DNA from 2 places in the Variovorax nitratireducens genome. Region 1 is predicted to be linked to the other one. Evidence: riboswitches for the same ligand, from Rfam matches in the RefSeq annotation. Region 1 holds a riboswitch; the other holds the start of a gene.
The links. Region 1 has a riboswitch for thiamine pyrophosphate ahead of ACSFA8_RS15085 (purine-cytosine permease family protein). Riboswitches for the same ligand answer to the same signal wherever they lie in the genome.
Positions count from the first base shown of each region.

Region 2: linked by a shared signal. The riboswitch ahead of thiC (phosphomethylpyrimidine synthase ThiC) and the one ahead of ACSFA8_RS15085 (purine-cytosine permease family protein) in region 1 are both predicted to bind thiamine pyrophosphate.

Region 1 covers NZ_JBPJZO010000005.1:109,292-120,706, forward strand. The annotation lists gene ACSFA8_RS15055 (TonB-dependent siderophore receptor) at 1-776, opposite strand, end outside; gene ACSFA8_RS15060 (thiamine phosphate synthase) at 841-1,740, opposite strand; gene ACSFA8_RS15065 (thiazole synthase) at 1,737-2,540, opposite strand; gene thiS (sulfur carrier protein ThiS) at 2,558-2,755, opposite strand; gene ACSFA8_RS15075 (FAD-dependent oxidoreductase) at 2,752-3,807, opposite strand; gene thiD (bifunctional hydroxymethylpyrimidine kinase/phosphomethylpyrimidine kinase) at 3,831-4,676, shown strand; gene ACSFA8_RS15085 (purine-cytosine permease family protein) at 4,621-5,955, opposite strand; TPP riboswitch at 6,028-6,132, opposite strand; gene ACSFA8_RS15090 (HupE/UreJ family protein) at 6,193-7,356, opposite strand; gene ACSFA8_RS15095 (tetratricopeptide repeat protein) at 7,343-8,551, opposite strand; gene ACSFA8_RS15100 (hypothetical protein) at 8,562-8,858, opposite strand; gene ACSFA8_RS15105 (DUF4331 domain-containing protein) at 8,873-10,384, opposite strand; gene ACSFA8_RS15110 (ATP-binding protein) at 10,593-10,901, opposite strand; gene ACSFA8_RS15115 (sensor histidine kinase) at 11,141-11,415, shown strand, end outside.
Region 2 covers NZ_JBPJZO010000007.1:121,097-132,511, reverse strand. The annotation lists gene ACSFA8_RS17820 (PA4780 family RIO1-like protein kinase) at 1-513, opposite strand, end outside; gene ACSFA8_RS17815 (hypothetical protein) at 548-1,192, opposite strand; gene ACSFA8_RS17810 (hypothetical protein) at 1,362-1,619, shown strand; gene thiC (phosphomethylpyrimidine synthase ThiC) at 1,645-3,528, opposite strand; TPP riboswitch at 3,601-3,713, opposite strand; gene ACSFA8_RS17800 (HAD family hydrolase) at 3,743-4,444, opposite strand; gene ACSFA8_RS17795 (rhodanese-like domain-containing protein) at 4,465-5,415, opposite strand; gene ACSFA8_RS17790 (DUF3047 domain-containing protein) at 5,439-6,233, opposite strand; gene ACSFA8_RS17785 (YchJ family protein) at 6,388-6,810, opposite strand; gene ACSFA8_RS17780 (acyl-CoA dehydrogenase family protein) at 6,818-7,948, opposite strand; gene ACSFA8_RS17775 (glutamate carboxypeptidase) at 7,964-9,214, opposite strand; gene ACSFA8_RS17770 (acetyl-CoA C-acyltransferase) at 9,238-10,422, opposite strand; gene aceK (bifunctional isocitrate dehydrogenase kinase/phosphatase) at 10,446-11,415, opposite strand, start outside.

The DNA of each region.
Region 1 (11,415 bases):
AGATTGGTGCGCGGGTTCACCGGCGCCGGCAGCACGTTGCCGAGCAGGCTGTAGCCGTTCTGGCTCGGCTGGGCCTTGTGGCTGGTCTCGAACTCGGCCTCGAGCAGCGAGTCGCGCGTGATGCGCCAGTCGGCCGCGAGCGACAGCAGGTTGCGGTTGCCGTCGAGGTTGTGTGTCAGCGGCTTGAGGTTTTCCTGCACAGCGTTCAGGCGGTAGCCGAACTGGCGCTCGGCACCGAAGCGCCCGCCCAGATCGATCGCGCCCAGCGTGCTGCCGCGGCTCGTGGTCTCGAGGCGGAACTCGCGCAAGTCCTGCTCGGTCGGCCGCTTGACGACGTAGTTGACGAGGCCGCCCGGTGCACTGGTGCCGGCCTGGATCCCGCTGGTGCCGCGCAGGATCTCGACGCGCTCCTTGTTGTCGAGCGGGATCGAGGTCTCGGCGCTGATCGGCAGGCCCTCGCGCCGGTAGTTGAAGCGGTTGTCCAGCACGAAGCCGCGCACCGTCAGGTAGTCCCAGTAGCCGGCCGAGTTGTAGGCGTCGGTGACCGAGGCATCGAACTGCGCGAGGTCGGCCAGCCGCCGCGCGCCGCTGGCCTGGATCTGCTCGCTGGTGACCACGGTGGCCGACAGCGGAACGGTGCGCAACGGCATGTCGCCGAAGCCGCTGACGTCGGCCTGCGGCGGCGCACTGCGTGCGTCAACGTTGATGGCCGGCAGGGTGGTGTCCTGCGCCTGCGCGGCGGCGCTGGTGAGCGCGAGGAGTGCGGCGACGGCCAGGTTCGGCCGAAAGCGAGGGAGGGTGTTGTGAAGCGTCACTTAGTTCTTTCTGCGGTTGCGCCGGTCAGCGCGCCAGCGCCTGCTGGAAGCGCGCGACCTCGGCTTCGGGCGAGGCGGCTGCCACCAGTGCGCGCACCACGGCCACCGAGCCGACGCCGCTGCGCAGTACCTCGGGCAGCTTCGCCAGGTCGATGCCGCCGATGGCGACCAGTGGGTAGTCGCGCAGCAGGCGCGCATAGGCCTGCAGCCGCGCGGTTCCCTGCGGCGCCGTCGCCATGCGCTTGAGCGTGGTCGGAAACACCGCGCCCATCGCGATGTAGCTCGGGCTCAGTGCATCGGCGCGCAGCATTTCGGCATAGCCATGCGTGCTGAGGCCGAGGCGGAGGCCCGCGCTGCGGATCGCGTCGAGGTCGGCCGCGTCGATGTCTTCCTGGCCGAGGTGCACGCCATAGGCACCGGCATCGATCGCAGCTTGCCAGTGGTCGTTGATGAACAGCAGCGCGGGCGTGCCAGCCACCGCTTCGACGGCGGCGCGCACCTCGCGCCCAACCGCCGCGCTGTCGTCGGACTTGAAGCGCAGCTGCAATGTCTGCACGCCCGCGCGCGCCATGCGGCCGACCCATGCCGCGTCGGGCAGCACGGCATAGAGGCCGAGCGCCCGGGGGCAGGGCGCAAACGCACCCTCGCGTGGCCACGGGCGCAGGCCGAAGTCGGCCGGATCGTCGGGCCAGGCGGTGGCATCGAAGCCGAGCCGCTGGCTGCGCGCTGCCCAGGCCTCGGCGAGGCATTCGGCATCGATCCCGATGAAACCGAGTCGCAGGCAGGCGGCCCTGGCGGCGCGGTAGACCGGATCGTCGCGCGTGCAGGCCGTGTCGGTCGGCGTATCGGTCGGCGTATCGACGGATGCAACGCCGAAGCGCGCGGTGTGTGCGTCGAAGATGGCTTGTGCGGAAACTGATGTCATGACTGGTGCCAGAAAGGTGTGCCGAGCACCGGCGTGCTGGGTTGGGCTGATTCCTGCGCGGCCATCACGCCCGCGCGGTGCGCCGCGCGGCCGGCCTGCACGGCATCCGCAAAGGCGCCGGCCATTGCGACCGGGTCTTGCGCGAGTGCCACGGCGGTGTTGAGCAGCACGCCGTCGTAGCCCCACTCCATCACCTGGCACGCGTGCGAGGGTCGGCCCAGACCGGCGTCGACCAGCATCGGCACGTCGAGTCGTTCGCGCAGCAACTGCAGTGCGTAGGGGTTGACCGGGCCGCGCCCGGTGCCGATCGGTGCGGCCCAGGGCATCACCGCCTGGCAACCGACGTCGACCAGCCGCTGGCACAGCACCAGGTCTTCGGTGCAGTACGGCAGCACCTGGAAGCCGTCGCGGATCAGTTGCGCGGCGGCGTCGACCAGGTTCAGCGTGTCGGGCTGCAGCGTGTAGTCGTCGCCGATGAGTTCGAGCTTGATCCAGGGTGTGTCGAACAGCTCGCGCGCCATCTGCGCGGTTGCGATCACCTCCTGCACGCTGTGGCAGCCGGCGGTGTTGGGCAGCACCGGCACGTCGAGGCGGCGCAGCAGTTCCCAGAAGCCGTTGTCGCCGGCGCCGGTGCCGCCGGTCGCGGTCTGGCGCCGCAGCGAGGCGGTGAGCATGGCGGGGCGGGCACGCAGCACTGCTGCTTCGAGCAGGTCGGGCGAGGGGTAGCGCGCGGTGCCGAGCAGCAGCCGGCTCGTGAAGCTCTGGCCATAGAGCACCAGCGGATCGTGGTTGTCGGTCATGTCTGTCTCTTTCTGGTTCAGCCCCCGGTGACGGGGCGGATCACTTCGACGCGGTCGTCAGGTTGCAGCGCATGGGCCGCATAGGCCGAGCGCGGCACGAAGCTGCGGTTGACCGCGGCCGCGAACGGCGGCACGGGGGCGAGAGCGGCGACGGCGTCGGCCAGCGTTGCGCCCGCGGGCAGTTCGTACGGGGTGTCGTTGACGAGGATGTTCATGGTCGTTCGTGCGCCAGTCGGGCCATCGCGTCGTCCAGCAATGCCGGCGCGATCAGGAAGCCGTGCCGGTACAGGCCGTTGACCTGCAGCACGCGCGGCTGCAGCCAGCGGATGGCCGGCAGGTTGTCGGGCAGCGTGGGCCGGCATTGCGTGGCGATCTCGAGGATGCGCGCCTCGGCGAATCCGCTGTGCACCGAATAGGCCGCGCTCAGCAACTCCAGCGTCGAGCGCACGCTCGCGGGCGACATGTCCTCCGATTCGATCTCGGTCGCGCCGATCACGAACACGCCGTCGGGCTTGGGCGCGATGTAGAGCGGATAGCGCGGATGCACCAGCCGGGTCGGCCGCCTGAGCGTTACCTCGGGCGCATGCACCCGGATCACCTCGCCGCGCACGCCACGCAGCGCCGCCCACTGCGGCTTGGCGCCGAGCCCGCGGCAGTCAATTACGCGTTCCGACGCGCCCGGCGCAAAGTCTGCAGGTGCGCGCGGGCTGTGCCAGTGCAACTGCACGTTCGGCAGCGTCTGCAGCGTCACCAGCAGCGCCGCGAGCAGCGCGCGGTTGTCGAGCTGGCCTTCACCGGGCAGCCACAGGCCCTGGGCGAAACGCCCGCCGAGCGCAGGCTCCAGCGCCGCGATGCCGGCCGCGTCGATCCTTTGCATCGCAGGCAGTTCCGGCACTTCCTGCGCGCTGCGCGCCAGCACGCCGGCAAAGCGCGCGGCCTCGGGCGCGTCCTGCCGGTGCCAGAGCACCAGCGTGCCCTCGCGCTGGAAGAACACCGGCGCGGCCAGCGTGGCCAGCAGCTCGGGCCAGCGCGTGAGCCCGTACTGGCCCATGCGCACCACCGACGCCGGCGCCACGGCCGATTCGGCCAACGGGGCCAGCATTGCCGCCGCCACGCGCGCGGCCGCGCCGTCGGCTTCGGGCCCGGCGGCGTCGTACAGCGCGACCCGGCAGCCGCGCTGCGCCAGCGCGAGTGCCACCAGCCGACCCATGAGGCCGGCACCGAGCACCGTTGCAGCATCAAAGGGAAGGGGCGCGTGCTCGGTCATGCGCGTGGCCCATAATTTTGGCAATGACCAACGCTTCCCTGCGCTACGCGCGCGTGCTTTCCATCGCCGGCTCCGACAGCGGCGGCGGCGCCGGCATCCAGGCCGACCTCAAGACCTTCGCCGCGCTCGGCTGCTACGGCATGACGGCCATCACGGCACTGACCGCGCAGAACACGCTGGGCGTGAACGGCATCCACGCGGTGCCGCCGGAATTTCTCAAGGCGCAGATCCAGGCCGTGGTGGAAGACATCGGCGTCGACGCGGTCAAGCTCGGCATGTTGCATGCGCCCGAGGTGGTCGAGGTGGTGGCCTGGGCCATCGACCGCTACAAGTTGCCCAACGTGGTGCTCGACCCGGTGATGGTCGCCACCAGCGGCGACCGGCTGATCCAGAGCGACACGGTGCAGCGCCTGGTGGGCGAGCTGTTTCCCCGCGCGCTGGTGATCACGCCGAACCTCGACGAGGCGGCGCTGCTGATCGGCCGCTCGATCGACGGCGTCGACGGGCTCGACCGCGCGGCCAGCGACCTGCTCGCGCTCGGCGCGCGCGCGGTGCTGCTCAAGGGCGGGCACCTGAAGGGCGAGGAGGTGGTCGATGTGCTGGCCGAGGCCGGCCTTGCGCCGCAGCGCTTTGCCTCCGCCCGCATCACGAGCCGCAACCTGCACGGCACCGGCTGCACGCTGTCGTCGGCCATTGCCGCCTTCCTGGCGCTCGGCCACACGCTGGCCGATGCGGTGCCGCTGGCACGCGCCTATGTGCTCGCCGCGATGACCGCGGGCGCCGATGTGCAGGTCGGTGTGGGCCATGGCCCGCTCAACCACGGCTTTGCGCCAGTGCCGACGCACCGGCTGCCGGCGACGGCCGGCTGAGCCAGGCCACCACGAACGTTGCGGCCAGCGTCGGCAGCGCCGAGCCGAACTGCGGCGCCCATTTGGCACAGGCGTGGTAGAGCGCGATGCCGGCGATCCAGATCAGCGCCGCGCCCAGGTCGACCCGGCGCGCGGTCGTGCCCGCCGGCGCCGCACCGGTTCCGAGGCGCCCCAGGATCACGCCGTAGAGCGGCACGAACACCGAACTCAGCAGCAGCAGGAACGGCTCCAGCGTATGCATCGACAGCACCAGTGCAAGCGCGATGCACAGCACTGCCAGCAGCAGGCCCCAGCGCTTCACGCTCCAGCGCGGCAGCAGGCTGTGCGTGGACACCGAGCCCGAGTAGACGTCGCCGTAGGCGTTGTCGAGTTCGTCGATGAGGATCAGGCCCAGCGCCAGCAGGCCGCCTTGCGCGAGCAGCAGTGCCGTGACCAGGCTTGCGCCCGGCGCCGCGGCGCTCACCACCATCACGCCCAGCGCGTAGCACCAGATGTTGGCCAGTGCATAGCCGACCCAGGTGCCGCTGAACGCGCTGCCAAGGCCACCGCTGGCATTGCGCCAGCCGTGCCGGGCATAGTCGGCCACCAGCGGCAGCCACGACACCGGCATCGCGATCACCAGATCGAGCGCGCTGAACATGCCCATGCTGCCATTGCCCGGGCGCGCCCAGAACGCCTCGAAGCCCTTCGCATGCAACTGCGTGCCGAACTGCCAGGTAAGCCACAGCAGCGACAGCACCACCAGTGGCAGCCCGAAGCGGCTCACGAAGCGCCGCACCAGTTTGACCATGGAGCCGGCCAGCAACGCGAGCAGCACGGCGCCCCAGAGCAGGGTGGTGAGCACGGTGCCGAGCGGGCCACCCAGCGCGATGCCGAAGGCCTGCTGGCCAATCGCCTGCGTGCCCTCGCGCATGATCACCAGCTCGAAGGTCGTCCAGCCGACCAGTTGCACGATGTTGAGCAGCACCGGCAACCGCGCGAACGCGCTGCCGTAGGTGGCATGCATCAGGCCCGCGCTGGCAAGGCCGCTTTCGCAGCCGAGCCGGGCCGTCCAGGCCAGCAGTCCGGCGCCGATGCAGGAGCCGAGCACGATCGCGACGACCGCGTCGCGCGTGCCCACGGCAGGCACCAGATAGGCGCCGATCTGCATCACGAGCAGGCCCACGCCGAGGCTGAACCACAACGAAGCATGGTCGTGCCAACGGAACACGCGTGCCGCGTCGGGCAACGCCGTCAGCGCCTCGTTGGGCGACGATGAAAAGTCAGAAGGCTGTGCCATCCATTTGCTCCAGTGCAAAGTGATTGGCAGGTCGCGGCCCGATGGCGAAAGGTGCGCACGCGAGAAACGTGAAAGCCACCGAACCAGCTTCCCTGCGCGAGGATTACCTCAATCAGGTTCAAAGGGACTCTCTCAGCCGACCGTCCTGGCGGACGGGCGGCACCCCTAGCGAACGGCCATTTTAGGCGCGATGAGGCTGGCTTCGTGCGATCTCAGGCTGCGGAGATCTGCCGGTTCTTAGGAAAACGGCAACACTTTCACGTCGAACACCCGCTCGCCCAACCAGATCGCGGCAACCAGCACCGCCAGTGCCGAACCACCGCGCAGCACCACCGGCGGATAGCGCTGCCAGTTGCGCATCGCCATCAGCGCGATGAGCACCACGCCGACCACCATGAGCTGGCCGGCCTCAACGCCCAGATTGAACTGGAGCAGCGCGATCGCGAAGTCGTGCACCGGCAGGTCGAGTTCGGCCAGCGCCCCCGCGAAGCCGAAGCCGTGGATCAAACCAAACAGGAAGCTGAATAGCTTGCGACGACCGCGCAGCACCGGGTAGATGTTGTCGATGGCCGCCAGCATGATCGTGATCGCAATGCCAGGCTCGATGATGCGCGGCGAGATGGTCACCACCTTCAGCCCTGCCAGTGCCAGCGTGATCGAGTGCGCGATGGTGAACATCGTGACGATGCCGAACATCGGCCACACGGCCTCGCGCCACGCCACCACCGGCTTCCATCCGCCGGCCTGTGGGCGGCGCCGCAGCACAGCGGGCAGCAGCAGGCAGATCAGGAACAGGATGTGGTCGTAGCCGATCAAGATGTGATGGATGCCATCGCGAAAGAAGCTGGTGCCCGAGGCCGCTTCACTGGCGCCCGGCGTGTTCGGCCACAGCACCGCGACCGGTCCGCCCGACGGGTCAAGCGAGCGCACCACGGGCTGTGCGCCGCTGTCCGTTTCCACGCGCAACAACCCGCGGTGCGTGGGGTCGACTTCGCGGAACAGCTGGTAGTCGATGTCGAGCACGGCGCCGGCACTGCACTGGGCCTGCAGTTGCAGCACGAGGTAGGCGCCGTCGATGCGGTCCTCGATGGCGGCGAGCTGCGCCTCGGCCAATGCGCACTGGCCCTGCTGCAGGCTAAGGCGTGCCAGCGCATAGGCGTGAATGTCGCTCAGGCGCGCGCGCACCTCACCCCAACTGAGCTTGCGATCGGCGTTGGTGTCCAGGTCGAGTATCGCGTCGAGATCGCGCAGCGCAATGTCCCAACGCAGATCCATCGTGTCGCCACTGCGGTGCAATTGCAGGTAGGCGTCGCTCGCCTTGTGGGCGTGGGCTGGCGCCACGCCGTAGAGCAGCGCCAACAGCAGCAACACGGCCACGCCGGCGCGTTCAAAGCATCGCATCGACACGCGCATCCTTCAGTCCGATCTGTTGCATCAGGGCCTTTACTTCGCCGCGCGCGGCGCTGTCGTTGGCAGCCGCAGCGGCGCGCGCGAACACCAGCAGGTCGATGGGTTCGCGCTGCAGCTTGACGTTCAAACGGGCGAGCTCGAGCGCGCGCTTCGGGTCGTTCTGCACGTCGAGCGCGAACATGGCCTCTTCGCGCGCATGCAGCGCCGTGGTGCCGGGGCGCTGCGCCGAGGCCTCGAAGCGCTGGCGCAATTCATCGGCCTCGGCTTGGGCACCCTTGTTGCGCGCGGTGGCGCCCGCAATGGCCAGCCGCAGCAGCACGGCGTCGCTGCGTGCTTCCTTTGCGAGAAGCGGGGGGATCTCGGCGTGCCGCCCGACGCGTTGCAGGTAATCGCTGTAGGCCAACAGCAGGTAGCCCGAGGATTGCGCCGCCAGCGCCTTGCGATAGGCGGCATCGGCCTTGGCGGATCGGCCCGCGAGTTCCTCGACCTCGGCCACGCTGGTCAGCAGCCACTGGCGCGTGCCCGCCTGTGCGGCGCCAGCCAGCGCCGGGTTGGCCAGCAGCTCCTGCAGCGTGTCGCGCGCCTCGTCGTGCCTGCCGCGCAGGCCGGTGTTCTCGGCCAGGCAGGCGACGCCATAGAGAACGGGACCGACGCGGCCGAGCGCGCGGCAAGCGCCGTCGGATTCGTCGTAGCGTCCGCGCACGCGCAGGATGGTGGCGAGTGTGAGCCAGCCTTGGGCCTCATTGGGCTGGCGTGCCAGCGCTGCCTTGAGCGTGGCCTCGGCACCGTCGAAATCGTGCAGGAACTGGGCGATGGTTGCGCGCATGACCAGAACGGCCGGCGGCGTGGCGGCCGCGGGCCGTGCCTCCCAGGCCTGCAGCGCGCCCATGGCATAGCCGGCGTAGCGCGCGTCGCCCAGCTCGCGCGCCAGGTTCAGGTAGGTGGTCGCCGCCTCGATGGCGGTGGCCGGATCGCCGGGCCGCTGCACCAACTCGCGGCGCAGGCGGCGTTGTTCGCTCGACCAGCCCGTGACGACGGGCAGTGTCTCCACCACCACGTCGTCGCTGGCCGGCACGCGCGGCACGGCATGCGCCGTGCCGGCCAGTACCAACATCGATACCAGCATCGCCATCAAGGGCGCCACCCATCGCCTGATGGCGCGCGCAAGGAAGATGCCGGCTCGCATGGCGTAGCACCTACTGCGTGGCGACCGGATCCTTGGTCTCCGACGTAGGCGGCGGATCGAACTGCGCCACGTTGGCCGCATCCTGGTTGTCGATCTGCGTGGAGACGAGCGTCACTACGTAGGCGACGAAGGCGTCGTAGGCGCTGACCTGCGCGAGCGGCTGGTTGTCCGGCGGTGGCGGGGTGCTGCCGGCCGGAAACGGGAGGAAGAAGCCACCCCCGCCACCGCCGCCACCGCCGCAGCCGGCCAGGGCCGCGGCAATGACGACCGCACCGGCGGCACGAGAGAAGAGTCGTGTGTTCTTCATGGGATACCCCTGGTTCATGGTGCTGCGGCGGCGTTGACGGCGCCAGGCAGCGGAGTGTTCAGATACGGGAAGGCGGCAGGGAACTGCGAGGGACTTTGCAGCGCACCGTCGGTGATCGACGCGCCGCCGGCCGGTGCATCGCTGGGCTTGCAGCCGACTTTCAGTGCATCGTTGGCGCCCGTGAGGACGCACAACGCGCCCATGGCCACGCGCAGTTCGACGTCCACCACGTCGTCGCCGGGGCGGCGGCCGTTCGGAAAGCCCGCGCTGTCGCCTCCGGCTACGCCGAGGTTGCTCTGGCTCGCCATGGGCGTGGGCGCGGTACCGGTGTTCAGGCGCAGCATTTCCGAGGCCTTGACGTTGGCGGGCTTGTTCACGCCGTCGATGCCCGTCAGGAAGGCTGCGACCAGATCGGTGCGCGGGAAGTTGGTTGGTGCCGGGGCGCTGGGGTACAGCGTCTGGATCAGCGCCGGCAGCGTGGGGTTGGTCACATAGGTGGCGAACTGGCCGTCGTCGATGGGCCTGGAGCTGTTGAACGTGTCCTTGTCCTTCAGGCCGATGACCACCTCGTTGACCAGCGGCATGCCCAGGCGTGATACCTGCGCCCAGGCGCCGCCGTTGAGCGTCGTGGTGCCATGGCCGCTCTTGGGCGGGTTGGCGATCAGGCGGCCCTGTCGCGCGCTCGCCGTGGTCCAGCCACCGATGATCGGGCCGCTGCCGCCCGCGGTGAGGCAGGCGATCGGCACCTCGAGCGCCAGCGTGCTGACGTTGCGCGCGGCCAGCATGCCGGCGCCGTAGGCACTGGTCGAGCCGAGCGGGTTGAGGTTGATCAGGTCGAACACCTGGCCCAGCGCAACGGCGAACGGGTCCTGACGTTGGCCCGCGAACACACGGCCCGCCGTGGCGCAGCCCGGAATGTTGATGTTGTAGACCTGCTGCGCGGCATAGGCGGCATAGCCGTTCGGGCCACCGAAGGTCTTCTCGCCGATGTTGTCGGTCGGGCGGTCGAACACCGTTGCGCCGTTGGCGGCATTGGTGATTGGAGCGGCCTGGCCCTTGCGGCGGTCGCCGCGCACCACTGTCAGCGTGAAGGTTTCGCGCAGGTTGCTCGTGGCCTGGTTGGGCGCGGAGATGGGGCCGGCTTGCACCAGCGGAATTGACACCTGCTTGCCCGAGATCGGCAGCTGGATGTCGCGCAGCGTGTTGGTGAAGCGGAACTGGAAGGTAAAGGCCTCCATGGCGCTGCCGCTGTTGTCGATGTGGATCTCGTACAGCCCGTTCGGATCCATCGTGTAGTAGTTGGGGCCACCGTACGGGCCCTGGTCGGGCTGGTAGTTGGCGATCAGCGTCACGAAGTCCTGGCGGTTGGGCTCGTAGCTGCGGAACATGTAGAAGTCGGTGGCGTCCAGCTTGGGCATCCCCGCGATCGATGGTGCCTCACGGTGGCTGGAGGCGAAGGCACCTGTCGCAGCAACTGCGCACAAGCCGAGAACACAGGCCCGAACGGGCGTTTGAAGCAATCTCATCGGCGTCACCTCGAAAGTGAAAAGGTTGAAATGGGCACAGACGACACACGCGGCGAAAGGGCCGGCGCCTTCTGAATACGCACAACAAGTCCACTTGGATGTGCGGATGCGGGCAGGAATTGCTGGCATCCGAAAAATTGGCGCCCAGATGTGAAGCGTTCGGGGTTCTGTGCCCCGCGCTGCGCTGGTGCACGGCTGAATCCTGGATCTAATGGCTGTCCATGCTGTGGACCACCGCGAAAGGGCTCATCGTTCCATCCCTTCGCATCGTGATCGCGTGGAAAGGGCAGGTCACGGCGCAATCGCTGCAGCCCGTGCACCGATCCGCGTCGCGCAGCGCAGCAGACTTCTTCCATTGCACCGCTTCGAGGCTGAGCAAGTGGAGGTCGCACGCGGCGACGCACCAGCCGCAGCCCGTGCAGCGGGCTACGTCGATGCGGGGCAGCCAACCCGGTCGCTCCGGCCGTGCGGGCCGATCAAGCGGTCCGGCGGAGTCCTCGGCGGGTTTGTGGGTCATGGGCAGGATCGACCGGCTATGCGCATGGCGGGAATCGCAGGTGATCTGTCATGGGCCGAGCGTAGTGCATGCGGCTGAAGGAGAGGGCATGCCGTGACCGTCCTCGAACCCTGCACCTATGTGCGCCTTCGCACAGACTGTTCGTCGCCGAACGGCAAACGATGGCGCATTACGCCTTCGAAGCAAAAGCAGGCGGCATTCATTGGATGAACAGGCGAAAGCTGTTGGGGTCTCGGACTATGCACAACTTTCTCAGCAACAACCGGGAGGAGTTGGTTTTGCGGTGCAAGTCGAAGGTCGCACAGAGACCCCGGCGCGCCGCAACTGAACAACAGCTGGCAAACGGGATCCCGTTGTTCCTCGACCAGCTGATAAGAACCCTCGCAGCGGAAGAAGCCGACAAACCGGCGGAGGGCATCAGAATCTCGGGGCCACCAGGCGGGGATCAGCCGGCCTTGTCGGAAATGGGGATGAGCGCCACAGCCCATGGCAAGGAGCTGCTGAAGCTGGGTTA
Region 2 (11,415 bases), on a different contig from region 1:
CTCCGACAGGTCGCCGTGCACGACGCCGGCGCAGAGCATACGCACCACTTCCCGGATCAGCGTGGCGTGGTGCCGGCGCGCATCGTCGGGCGAGAACACCACGTCGTTCAGGCGCGGTGCGGCATCGCCTTCGGCGTCAGTCACCAGTTCCATCAGCAGCACGCCGTCGCAGAAGTTGTGGGGCTCGGGCACGCGCACGCCGGCAGCGGCCAGGCGGTAGAGCGCATCGACCTCGGCGCTTTGCCAGGCGGCCTCGGTGGCCTGGCGGCCGAACTTGGTGCCCTTGGCCATGGCGCGCTGAAGACGCGAGTTCTTGACCTTGCGGTTCTCGGTGTAGTCGACGGCCTGGCGAAAGCTGCGTTGCGTCGCTTCCTTGTAGATCTTGGCGCAGCGCGTTTCGTCGCCGCAGCGCACCACGTAGACCATGGCTTCCTTGCCGCTCATGAGCTGGCGCACCACACTGTCGATCAGGCCCTCTTCGATCAGCGACTGGAGTCTGGGGGGTGCTTTCATCGGCCCATTTTGCCCCGGGTCGGCGCGGGCGCCGCTACGTGCCGAACAACTTGCCGCCCAGTGCGAACGCCCCGCCGACCAGAACCGCCACGGCACCGAGCACGCTCCACAGTTGCGTCGGTTTGAGCCCGGCGACCAGTTCGCCGACCGTCATCTCGGTGGGCGCCTTGGCCGCCGAGACCTTTTTCGATGGCTGCAGCATCTTCTGCTTCCAGCTGGCGAGCACGCCGTTGAACTCCGTGGTCGCCAACGCCCCCGCTTCGGGCTTGACCCATTGCACGTACCAGTCGTTGCCGCGTTCCAGCAGGCCTTCGCTCCGGATGCCGGCCTCCACGACCACCAGCAGGGGATGGCCGCGGCTGTAGGCCATCGCAGCCTCGATCTGGTTCCAGGGCGTGGGCAGCCGGATGTCGGCCAGTTCGGCCTGCTTCGGCCCTCCGCGCTTGTCCAGCCCGGTGGCGAAGTACGAACGCTCCAGCGCGATCACGACGGTGCCGGCGCACTTGTCGAGCAGCTCGGTCACGGCTTTCAGCGGTGCATCGGCGCTGAAGGCGTTCCGGCCGACCGTGTGCGGTATCAGCCCCTCGCTTCGAAGCCGGTCTTCGACCGCACGCACGAAGGCCTCCTGCTGGTCATTGGCGGTTCCGCCGACGCTGACGAAGACATTGAGCTCGTTCATGGAGGCACCCGTGGCTGCATGCGCACCGGCGCATGTGTTGGCGCTCCCTTGTTGGGGGCCGACTTTGCCTTGGCTTCGGGCCTTCGGCAAGTGTGGGTACGCGCCGCAGAGCGCGGCCGGCCGCGCCAGAATGGTGGCTTCACCCTTCTCCCGCGTTGGAGGATTTGCGATGACCATCCGGATCGGCACGCTGTGCTACGTCGACAGCAGCTGCGAGGCGAGCCCCGCCACCCGCGATGCGGTCGGGCGCATCGTCGAGGTGGTGTCGGCGCCCTACGAGGCGCCCGATGAAAGCTACCTGCCCGGCACCTACTACGACGTGGCGTTCGAAGGCTGGACTTACTTCTGCCGCAGCGACAAGCTGCATCCGATTTCCGATCCGGGTGCAGACGTTGGCGAGTGGCAGGAAGAGACGCTGAAAGCCTGAGCCCGCGTGGCGCCGCCCTGGCGGCTCAGGCCTGCGGCTGGATCGGGATGTAGATCTCGCCGCCACCGGCCTTGAACTCGGCCGACTTGCCGACCATGCCCTGGGCCAGCGCCTCGCTTTCGGCCAGCCCCTTGGCCGCCGCGTACTCGCGCACCTCCTGCGTGATCTTCATCGAGCAGAACTTGGGGCCGCACATCGAGCAGAAGTGCGCCGTCTTGCTCGCGTCCTTGGGCAGGGTTTCGTCGTGGAAGTCGCGCGCGGTATCCGGGTCGAGGCCCAGGTTGAACTGGTCCTGCCAGCGGAACTCGAAGCGAGCCTTGCTGAGCGCGTCGTCGCGCGAGCGCGCGCCGGGGTGGCCCTTGGCGACATCGGCCGCATGGGCCGCGATCTTGTACGCGATGATGCCCTGCTTGACGTCGTCGCGGTCCGGCAGGCCCAGGTGCTCCTTCGGCGTGACGTAGCAGAGCATCGCGGTGCCGGCCCAACCGATCATCGCGGCGCCGATGGCGCTGGCGATGTGGTCGTAGCCCGGCGCGATGTCGATGGTCAGCGGGCCGAGCGTATAGAACGGCGCCTCGTGGCAGGTCTTGATCTGCTCGTCCATGTTGGCCTGGATCATGTGCATCGGCACATGGCCGGGGCCTTCTATCATGGTCTGCACGTCGTGCTTCCAGGCCACCTGCGTGAGTTCGCCGAGCGTGCGCAGCTCGGCGAACTGCGCCTCGTCGTTGGCGTCGGCGCCCGAGCCGGGGCGCAGGCCGTCGCCGAGCGAGAAGCTCACGTCGTAGGCCTTCATGATGTCGCAGATGTCCTCGAAGTGCGTGTAGAGAAAGCTCTCCTGGTGGTGCGCGATGCACCACTTGGCCATGATCGAGCCGCCGCGCGAGACGATGCCGGTCATGCGGTCCGCGGTGAGGTGGATGAAGGGCAGGCGCAGCCCGGCATGGATGGTGAAGTAGTCGACGCCCTGCTCGGCCTGCTCGATCAGCGTGTCGCGGTAGATCGGCCAGGTGAGGTCTTCGGCCACGCCGCCCACTTTCTCCAGCGCCTGGTAGATCGGCACCGTGCCGATGGGCACCGGCGAGTTGCGCACGATCCAGTCGCGCGTGGTGTGGATGTTCTTGCCGGTGGACAGGTCCATCACGTTGTCGGCACCCCAGCGGATCGCCCACACCAGTTTTTCAACTTCTTCCTCGATGCTCGAGGTAACGGCCGAGTTGCCGATGTTGGCGTTGATCTTCACCCTGAAATTGCGCCCGATCGCCATCGGCTCGACTTCGGGGTGGTTGATGTTGGCCGGAATGATGGCGCGGCCGCGTGCCACTTCGTCGCGCACGAACTCGGGCGTGATGATGCGCGGAATGCTTGCGCCCATGGGGTTGCCGGCGACGCGCCTTGCGCGCTCCTCGTTGGCCAGGTACTCGGCCATCCACTCGCGCTTGCCGTTCTCGCGCAGCGCGACGTATTCCATCTCGGGCGTGACGATGCCGCGGCGCGCGTAGTGCATCTGCGTGACATTCGCGCCGCTTCTGGCGCGGCGCGGCGTGCGCTGCAGCGCGGCGGCCTCGGCACGCAGCTGCGCGATGCGCTCGGCCTCGCGGTCTTCATTCCTGGCGCCGTCGTCGAGCGCCGCGCGCAGGCGGCCGTCGTAGCTTTCGGTGTCGGCGCGTTCGGCGATCCAGGCGGCACGCACGTCCGGCAGGCCGCGCCGCACGTCGATCGCCACCGCGGCGTCGGTGTACGGCCCCGAGGTGTCGTAGAGCGAGACGACTTCGCCGTTGGTCAGCGCCACGTCGCGCACCGGCACGCGCAGATCGGGCCGGCTGCCGGCAATGGCGGACTTGGTGGATGCGGGAAAGGGCTCGCGCGTCAGCGTGAGCAGCGAGGCGAACTTGTCGATGGCATTCATGGGGCACTCCTGTTTTGAAAAGGGGTGCTCCGCAATCGCTCGACGGATCCCGGGCCCGAATGGACTCCCGGATCGGGGAACTGCAGCTCTTCTTCCGCCGGTACTAACCGGTTCAAGTTCGCGGGTTCGGCCTGGTGGATGGCCATCTCAGCACGCTGTCTTCGCGTGCACCCCGGAGCGAGGAGGATTCTAGTCCCGCCCCGGCGAATGCCGATCAGTCGGGTTGCGGCACCGCACGCCAGGCCGCCAGCAGTGCCGGCAACTGCGCCATGTCGACGAACACCTCGCGCACGCCGATGGCACGCAGCGCGTCGGCACTGCTGTGGCCGAGCCCGCCCGGGCTGTAGCCGAACACCGTGGCGCCGGCCGCAATGCCGGCGGTGGCGCCGGTGACCGTGTCTTCGACCACCGCGCAGCGCGTTGGGTCGACGCCCAACGCCGCTGCCGCGGCCAGGTACACGTCCGGGAACGGCTTGCTGCGCGGCGTTTCGTGGCCGCTGAAGATGCGGCCCTCGAACGCATCGAGCAGGCCGATTTTTTCGAGCTGCAGGACCACCTTGCCGCGGTCTGCGCCCGAGGCGCAGGCGATGCGCCCGTCCAGCGTGGCATGCAAGGCCCGCACGGCGGCCGGCGCGCCGGGGATTTCGACCAGGTCGCGATCGAGCGCGGCATTGCGACGCGCCCAGAACCCCTGCAGCCAGTCTTGCGTGACCGCGACGCCGGTGCGTTGGGCGATCAGCCCGGCCTCGTCCTTGACCGCCTTGCCGACGAAGATGCGCATGCACTCGTCACGCGTGAGCACCCAGCCGAGCTCTTCCAGCATGTCGCGCAGCACGCCGTTGGTGATGGGTTCGGAGTCGACCAGCACGCCGTCGCAGTCGAACAGTACGGCCTCGAAAGGGAAATGATGGGGCATCCGCCCATCGTAGCAACCGATCAGGCCGCGACAGGGTCGGCGTCCGGCGACAGGGCGGCCTCGGCGGCCATCCAGGCGTCGAGCCCGCCCGCGAGCACACGCACGCGCGGCAGGCCGGCAGCCAGCAGCACGCGCGCGGCGGCGATCGCCGAGGCGTCGTCGGGGCAGTCGCAGAACACCACGAGTTCACGGCCATCGGCCAGCGCGCCGAGGTCTTTCGGCAGGCGCTTGAGTTCGATTCCGACCGCGCCCGGAATCGCGCGGTCGTCGAGGGCGCGCGACGCCGCACCGCGCACGTCGATCAGCGTGGGGCCGTTGCTGCCGGCCAGCGCCTCGCGCAGCACGTCGATGTCGATGTGCTCGATGTCGTCGGCCCGCAGCGCCATGCTGCGCATGTAGTAGCGCCACATCAGGAACAGCGCGAGCATCGCGGCGCAGAACACCGCCGCCGTGAGCCCGATGTTCGACAGCACCGTGAGCACGTCGTTGATGGCCGAATGGAAGATGCGGCCGACCAGCAGGAAGCCGAGCGTCCAGATCAGTGCCGCCGCCGTCTCGTACGACAGGAAGCGCGTGTTCGACATGCCGAGCGCACCGGCCATCGGCGGCGCCACCACCGACACGCCCGGCACGAACTTGGCGGCGATCAGGGAAAGCCCGCCCCAGCGGCCGAGGATCGCCTCGCTGCGCCGCACGCAGGAGTCGGCCGAGAGCGAAATGCGGCACAGCAGGCGCATCACGCGATAGCCCCAGCGCCGCCCGGCCAGGAACCACACGCCGTCGCCGAGGATGTTGCCGAGCACGGCGGCCAGCACCGCCGCCGCGAACGACACCTGCCCGCCGACCGAAAGCCCACCCGCCACGATCAGGAAAGGCACCGCCGGCACCGGCGCACCGAGGCGCGCCGCGAGTGTGGCGGCGAACACCACGGCTGCGCCCTGGCTGGCGAGAAGTGCGACGAGATCGTTCATGTGAAAAGCGTAGGGCCGGACGCTCACTCCGCCGTGGCAGCGACCGGCGAAGGTGGCGCAGAGGCATTCTGCGCGGGAGTGGCGGAGCGCAGGTCGAGGTCGGAGAAATAGGCCAGGCCATGACCATGGGTGTTGTCTGCATCGGCCGACACCGCGACCGCCACCACATCGGGCATGGTGCTGCCGGCTTCCTGGCCGAACGCGCGCCGGTAGTCGGCCAGCAGGTTGCGGCGCTCGGGCAGCCAGCCGCCCGGCGCGGCGGTAACGCCGGATTCGAGCACCACCATGCGCATGCGATTGGTGAATGCGTTGACCAGCGAAGTGCCCTTGGGCTCCTTGTTGTCCCAGACGTAACAGAGTACTTCGCTCGGCACCTCCTCGCCGCTGGCAGCGCGGGCCAGCGTGAGCTTGGCGCGCTCGGCAAACGAGAGCCGGTCGGCCGGGAAGTCGAAAAACACGCAGAGCTTGGCCGCGCCGTCGTCGCCGGCCTTGGTGCGCAGGTCGGCGCCCTGCACGAACTGGTCGACCCGCCAACGCCAGGCCAGCGTCGGTTCGCTCTGCAGCGGCACCTGCGTGCGGTGCACCAGGTTGCCATACGACTGGTCGGCCTCGACCTTGAGCACCCGCTGGTTGCCCTGCTGCACGACTTCGAAGCGGGTCGGTGTCTTGTTCGGCAGGCTGATGAAGTGCCAGGGTGCGGGTGGCTGCTCGCTGCGGGCGTTGGAAAACGGCCGCAACACCTCGGCCGAATCGGCCTGCGCGAGCGTACAGACCGCCAGCGCGGCGGCGCAAAGGAAGGGTTGGATTCTGCTGGCCATGGCCAAGCGTCTTTCGGATCGTGCTGTGTTGTGGTTCTAGCAGGCGCCTGCGGTGCCTGCATCGTCACCGGAGGGGAGTTTGCGCCTTGCGGCGGGCCAAATAAAGCCCCTGATTGGAATCAATCTGTCTCTGCGTTGCAAACAATGCGCTGGCTCAGAGCAGCGCGCCGTCGAGGTAGTACCAGCGAATCAGCGCATCCGGCGCGCTGGCTTCGCGCACGAAGCGGCTGCGCTCATGCAGCCGGCTGGCCCGGCCCGAGGCATCGCGCTGGCGCGCGACGAACTCGACTTCGGCATGCTCGCCGTCGCTCATGCTGCGCGAGCGCACTTCCAGGCCCAGCCAGCGCACGTCGGGATCGAAGCTCAGTTGCGGGGGCCGCCGGCTCGCGTGCCAGGTCGCCAGCAGGTAGTCGGCGCGCTCGCGCACGAAGGCGGTGTAGCGCGAACGCATCAGCGATTCGGCATCGGGCGCGGGCACCGTGTCGAAGTGGTCGAGGTAGCGGCCACAGCACTGGCCGTAGGGCAATGGCCGGGCACGCTGGTCGCTACGGCCGCAGGGGCAGGAAGGGTCGGCCATCGCGGGTTCAGGCCAGGGCGCGCTGAATCAGGAGTTTCTGGATGTCCGACGTGCCTTCGTAGATCTGGCACACGCGCACGTCGCGGTAGATGCGCTCCAGCGGAAAGTCGTTGACATAGCCATAGCCGCCCAGCGTCTGGATCGCGGCGCTGCAGACCCTTTCGGCCATCTCGCTGGCGAACAGCTTGGCCATTGCCGCTTCTTTCAGGCACGGGCGGCCGGCATCACGCAGGCTCGCGGCGTGCCAGATCAGCTGGCGCGCAGCTTCGAGCTGCGTGGCGCATTCCGCAAGACGAAAACCGACGGCCTGCTGGTTGAAGATGCTGCCGCCGAACGCCTGGCGTTCCTTGGCATAGGCCAGCGCCACGTCGAACGCACTGCGCGCCATGCCCACGCTCTGCGCGGCGATGCCGATGCGGCCGCCTTCGAGCGCGCCCAGCGCGATCTTGTAGCCCTCGCCTTCCTGGCCGATCAGGTTTTCGGCGGGAACGCGGCAGGCGTCGAAATTGATCTGCGCCGTGTCGCTGCTGTGCTGTCCCAACTTGTCCTCGAGCCGCGCCACGTGGTAGCCCGGCGCATCGGTGGGCACGAGGAAGGCGCTCATGCCCTTCTTGCCGGCCGCCTTGTCGGTCATCGCGATCACGATGGCGACCTGGCCGCTCTTGCCGCTGGTGATGAACTGCTTGACGCCATCGATGACGTAGCCGTCGGCATCGCGCTTTGCGGTGGTGCGCAGGCTCGATGCATCGCTGCCGGCCTGCGGCTCGGTCAGGCAGAACGCGCCGAGCATGCGGCCCTGCGCGAGCGGCTGCAGCCACTGCTTTTTCTGCTGCGCATTGCCGTAGCGCATGAGGATCGCATTGACCGGGCAATTGGTGACGCTGATGGCCGTGCTGGTGCCGCCATCGCCGGCCGCGATTTCTTCGAGCACCAGCGCGAGCGTGAGGTAGTCGAGCCCGGCGCCCCCGTCTTCCTCGGGCACGCAGATGCCGTAGGCGCCGAGTGCGGCGAGCCCCTGGTGCGCTTCTTTCGGAAAGCTGTGCTCGCGATCCCACAGCGGCGCGTTCGGCCAGAGTTCAGCCTGGGCGAAGTCGCGCACCGCTTCGCGGATGGCTTCCTGGTCGGGGGTCAGCAGCATGGCGCTTCTTTCATATCACTTGCCCTGGCCCAGTTCCATGATGAGGCGCGCCGCCATGTACAGGCGGCGCGGGATCGCATCGATCATCACGTACTCGGCCTTGTCGGAGTGATAGCCGAAGCCCGGCAGGCCCAGGCTCTCGATCACAGGCTTGCCCGACAGCGACGCATACGCGGCGTCGGTGCCGCCGCCGGCGCGCTCCTCGACCTCGACGATGCCGCCGGCCTCCTTGTAGAAGCCCATGGCCTTTTCGATCAACTTCTTGCCGCCCTCGCCCGCGTTGAAGGCCGGCCGCTCCCGCGTGACGACGATCGCGACTTCGGAGCCCGGCACTTTTTTCTTCTGTGCGCGTTCTTCGAGCGTCTTCATGGCGGCCTCGAAGTCCTCGTTGCGCGCATAGCGCACGTCGGCGTTCACCGTGGCGCTGTCGGGAATGATGTTGTTGACGGCGCCACCCTTCGCGATCGTCCAGTTGAAACGCAGCCCCTTGGCCTTGTCGTCGATGTCCATGGTGCGCAGCACCAGGTCGGCAGCCTCGACCACCGCGTTGACGCCGAGCTCGGGCGCGGCGCCCGCGTGCGAGGCCTTGCCCTTGATGTTGGCCTGCACGTAGGCGATGCCCGAGGTGCCGAGTGAGAATTTCTCGCTCTCGGCGCTGGTCGGCTCGAACGAGAGGATGTAGTCGGCCTGCCTGGCCTCTTCCTGGATCAGGTCGCGCGAGCCGAACGAGCCTTTTTCCTCGTCGGTGTTGAACAGCACGGTGATGGTGCCGTAGTCGCGTACGCCATAGGTCTTGAGCAGCTTCAGCGTGTGCAGGATCACGGCATTGCCGCCCTTGTCGTCGGCGATGCCAGGGCCGTAGGCCTTGTTGCCCTCGACGCGGAACGGTGCCTTGGCCAGCGTGCCCTTGAGATAGACGGTGTCCATGTGCGACATCAGGAGCAGGTTCTTGCCGCCCCTGCCCTTGAGCTTGCCGACGATGTTGTCGCCGACCACGAGGCCGGCCGACTTGCTGCGCGCGACGGTGAAGCCCAGTGCCTTGAGTTCGTCTTCGAGGTACTTGCCGGCGGCGGCCAGGCCTTCGGCGTCACCGGTGCCGGTCTCGATGTTGACCAGCTTTTCGAGCGTCTTGATCACGGCCGGCTGCTCGGCCGTGGCCGCATCGAACAGCGCGTTGTCGCGCTTCTGCTGGGCGAAGGCGGCCGGCGCCAGCAGGGCCGCGCCCATCAGGGCGGGGAGCAGGAAGCGCTGAAAAGGCAGGTGCATGAATTTCTCCGCAAGCGGTCGGATCAGATCAGTTCGAGCGCAACGGCCGTGCCTTCGCCCCCGCCGATGCACAGCGTGGCCACGCCGCGCTTCAGCCCGCGCGACTTCAGCGCGTGGATCAGCGTGACCATGATGCGCGCACCGCTGGCGCCGATCGGATGGCCCAGCGCGCAGGCGCCGCCGTGCACGTTGACGATGTCGTGTGAAACGTTGAGCTCGTGCATCAGCGCCATCGGCACCACGGCGAACGCCTCGTTGACCTCCCACAGGTCGACGTCTTTCACGCTCCAGCCGGTCTTCTTGAACAGCTTGTCGACGGCACCGACCGGTGCGGTGGAAAACCACTCGGGCTGCTGCGCATGCGTGGCATGGCCGACCAGCCGGGCGATCGGCTTTGCACCGATCTTCTTCGCGTGCGATTCGGTCATCATCACCAGCGCCGCGGCGCCGTCGTTGATCGACGAACTCGATGCGGCGGTGATGGTGCCGCCGTCTTTCTTGAACGCAGGCTTGAGCGTGGGGATCTTGTCGAGCTTGACCTTGCCCGGGCCTTCGTCGATCTCGATCACGTTGTCGCCGCTGCGGCCCTTGACGGTAACCGGCGTGATCTCGGCCCTGAAGGCGCCCGAGGCGGTGGCAGCCTTGGCGCGCTCGACACTGGCAATCGCAAACGCATCCTGCTGTTCGCGCGTGAACTTGTACTTGGCCGCGCAGTCCTCGCCGAAGGTGCCCATGGACCGGCCCGGCTGGTAGGCGTCTTCAAGGCCGTCGAGCATCATGTGGTCGAAGATGCGGTCGTGGCCCATGCGATAGCCGCCGCGGCCCTTCAGCATGAGGTAGGGCGCGTTGGTCATGCTCTCCATGCCGCCCGCGACCATCACCTCGTGCGTACCTGCCAGGAGCATGTCGTGCGCGAGCATCGCGGCCTTCATGGCCGAGCCGCACATCTTGCTGAGCGTGACTGCGCCGGCGCTGTCGGGCAGGCCGCCCTTGTAGGCCGCCTGGCGCGCCGGCGCCTGGCCCTGGCCGGCCATCAGGCAGTTGCCGAACAGCACCTCGCCGACGCTGTCGGGCGCGATGCCGGCGCGCTCGACCGCCGCCCTGATCGCGGCGCCGCCGAGGTCGTGCGCCGCAAGGGAAGAAAAGTCGCCCTGGAAGCCGCCCATGGGGGTGCGTGCGGCGCCGACGATGACGATGGATTCGGACATGAAAATGGTCTCCTTCGGATTCTTCAGAAATACGGCACATGGCCGTCATGGTGAAAGCGCTGCGCCTCGTCGTACGGAAAGACGTCCAGCATCTGGCCGGCCTGGATGCGTTCCTTGTGGCTTTGCCAGAAAGTGGCTTCGAGCAGGTCGGCGTGGTGCGCCATGAAGGCCTCGCGCACATGGTCGTTGCCGAGCAGAAACGGGCCGAAGGTCTCGGGGAACACGTCTTTCGGGCCGACCGTGTACCAGACCTCGCCGCTCATCTCGTCTTCCTCGTTGCGCGCCTCGGGCACCTTGCGGAAATTGCAGTCGGTGATGTACTCGATCTCGTCGTAGTCGTAGAACACGACCTTGCCATTGAGTGTGACGCCAAAGTTCTTCCACAGCATGTCGCCCGGGAAGATGTTGGCCGCCACCATGTCCTTGATCGCATTGCCGTACTCGACCACCGCATGCTCGAGCTGGTCTTTCGCACGCCGAGCATGGGCCGCGTTGTCGGGCTGGGCCAGTTGGTCGAAGGCTTCCTGCAGGTAGATGTTGAGCGGGATCATGCGGCGCTCGATGTAGACGTGCTTCAGCACCACTTCCATCTCGCCGTTGCCGTCGCGGTCGCCGATTTCGAGCTGGCTCGGCGCGAACTTCTCGATCTCGGCGATCAGTTCGGGCTCGAAGCGGTCGAGCGGAAAGCCCACGTCGCTGTATTCCAGCGTGTCGGCCATGCGGCCGACGCGGTCGTGGTGCTTCACGAGCATGTACTTGCCCTGGATCTGCTCGCGCGTGGTGTCCTTCTGCGGCGGGTAGTAGTCCTTGATGACCTTGAACACGTAGGGAAACGACGGCAGGTCGAACACCAGCATCACCATGCCCTTGATGCCGGGCGCAATGCGGAAGCGGTCGCTCGAGTAGTTGAGGTGCGACAGGAAGTCGCGGTAGAACAGCGTCTTGCCCTGCTTGGCCAGACCCAGCGCGTTGTAGATCTCGGCGCGCGGCTTG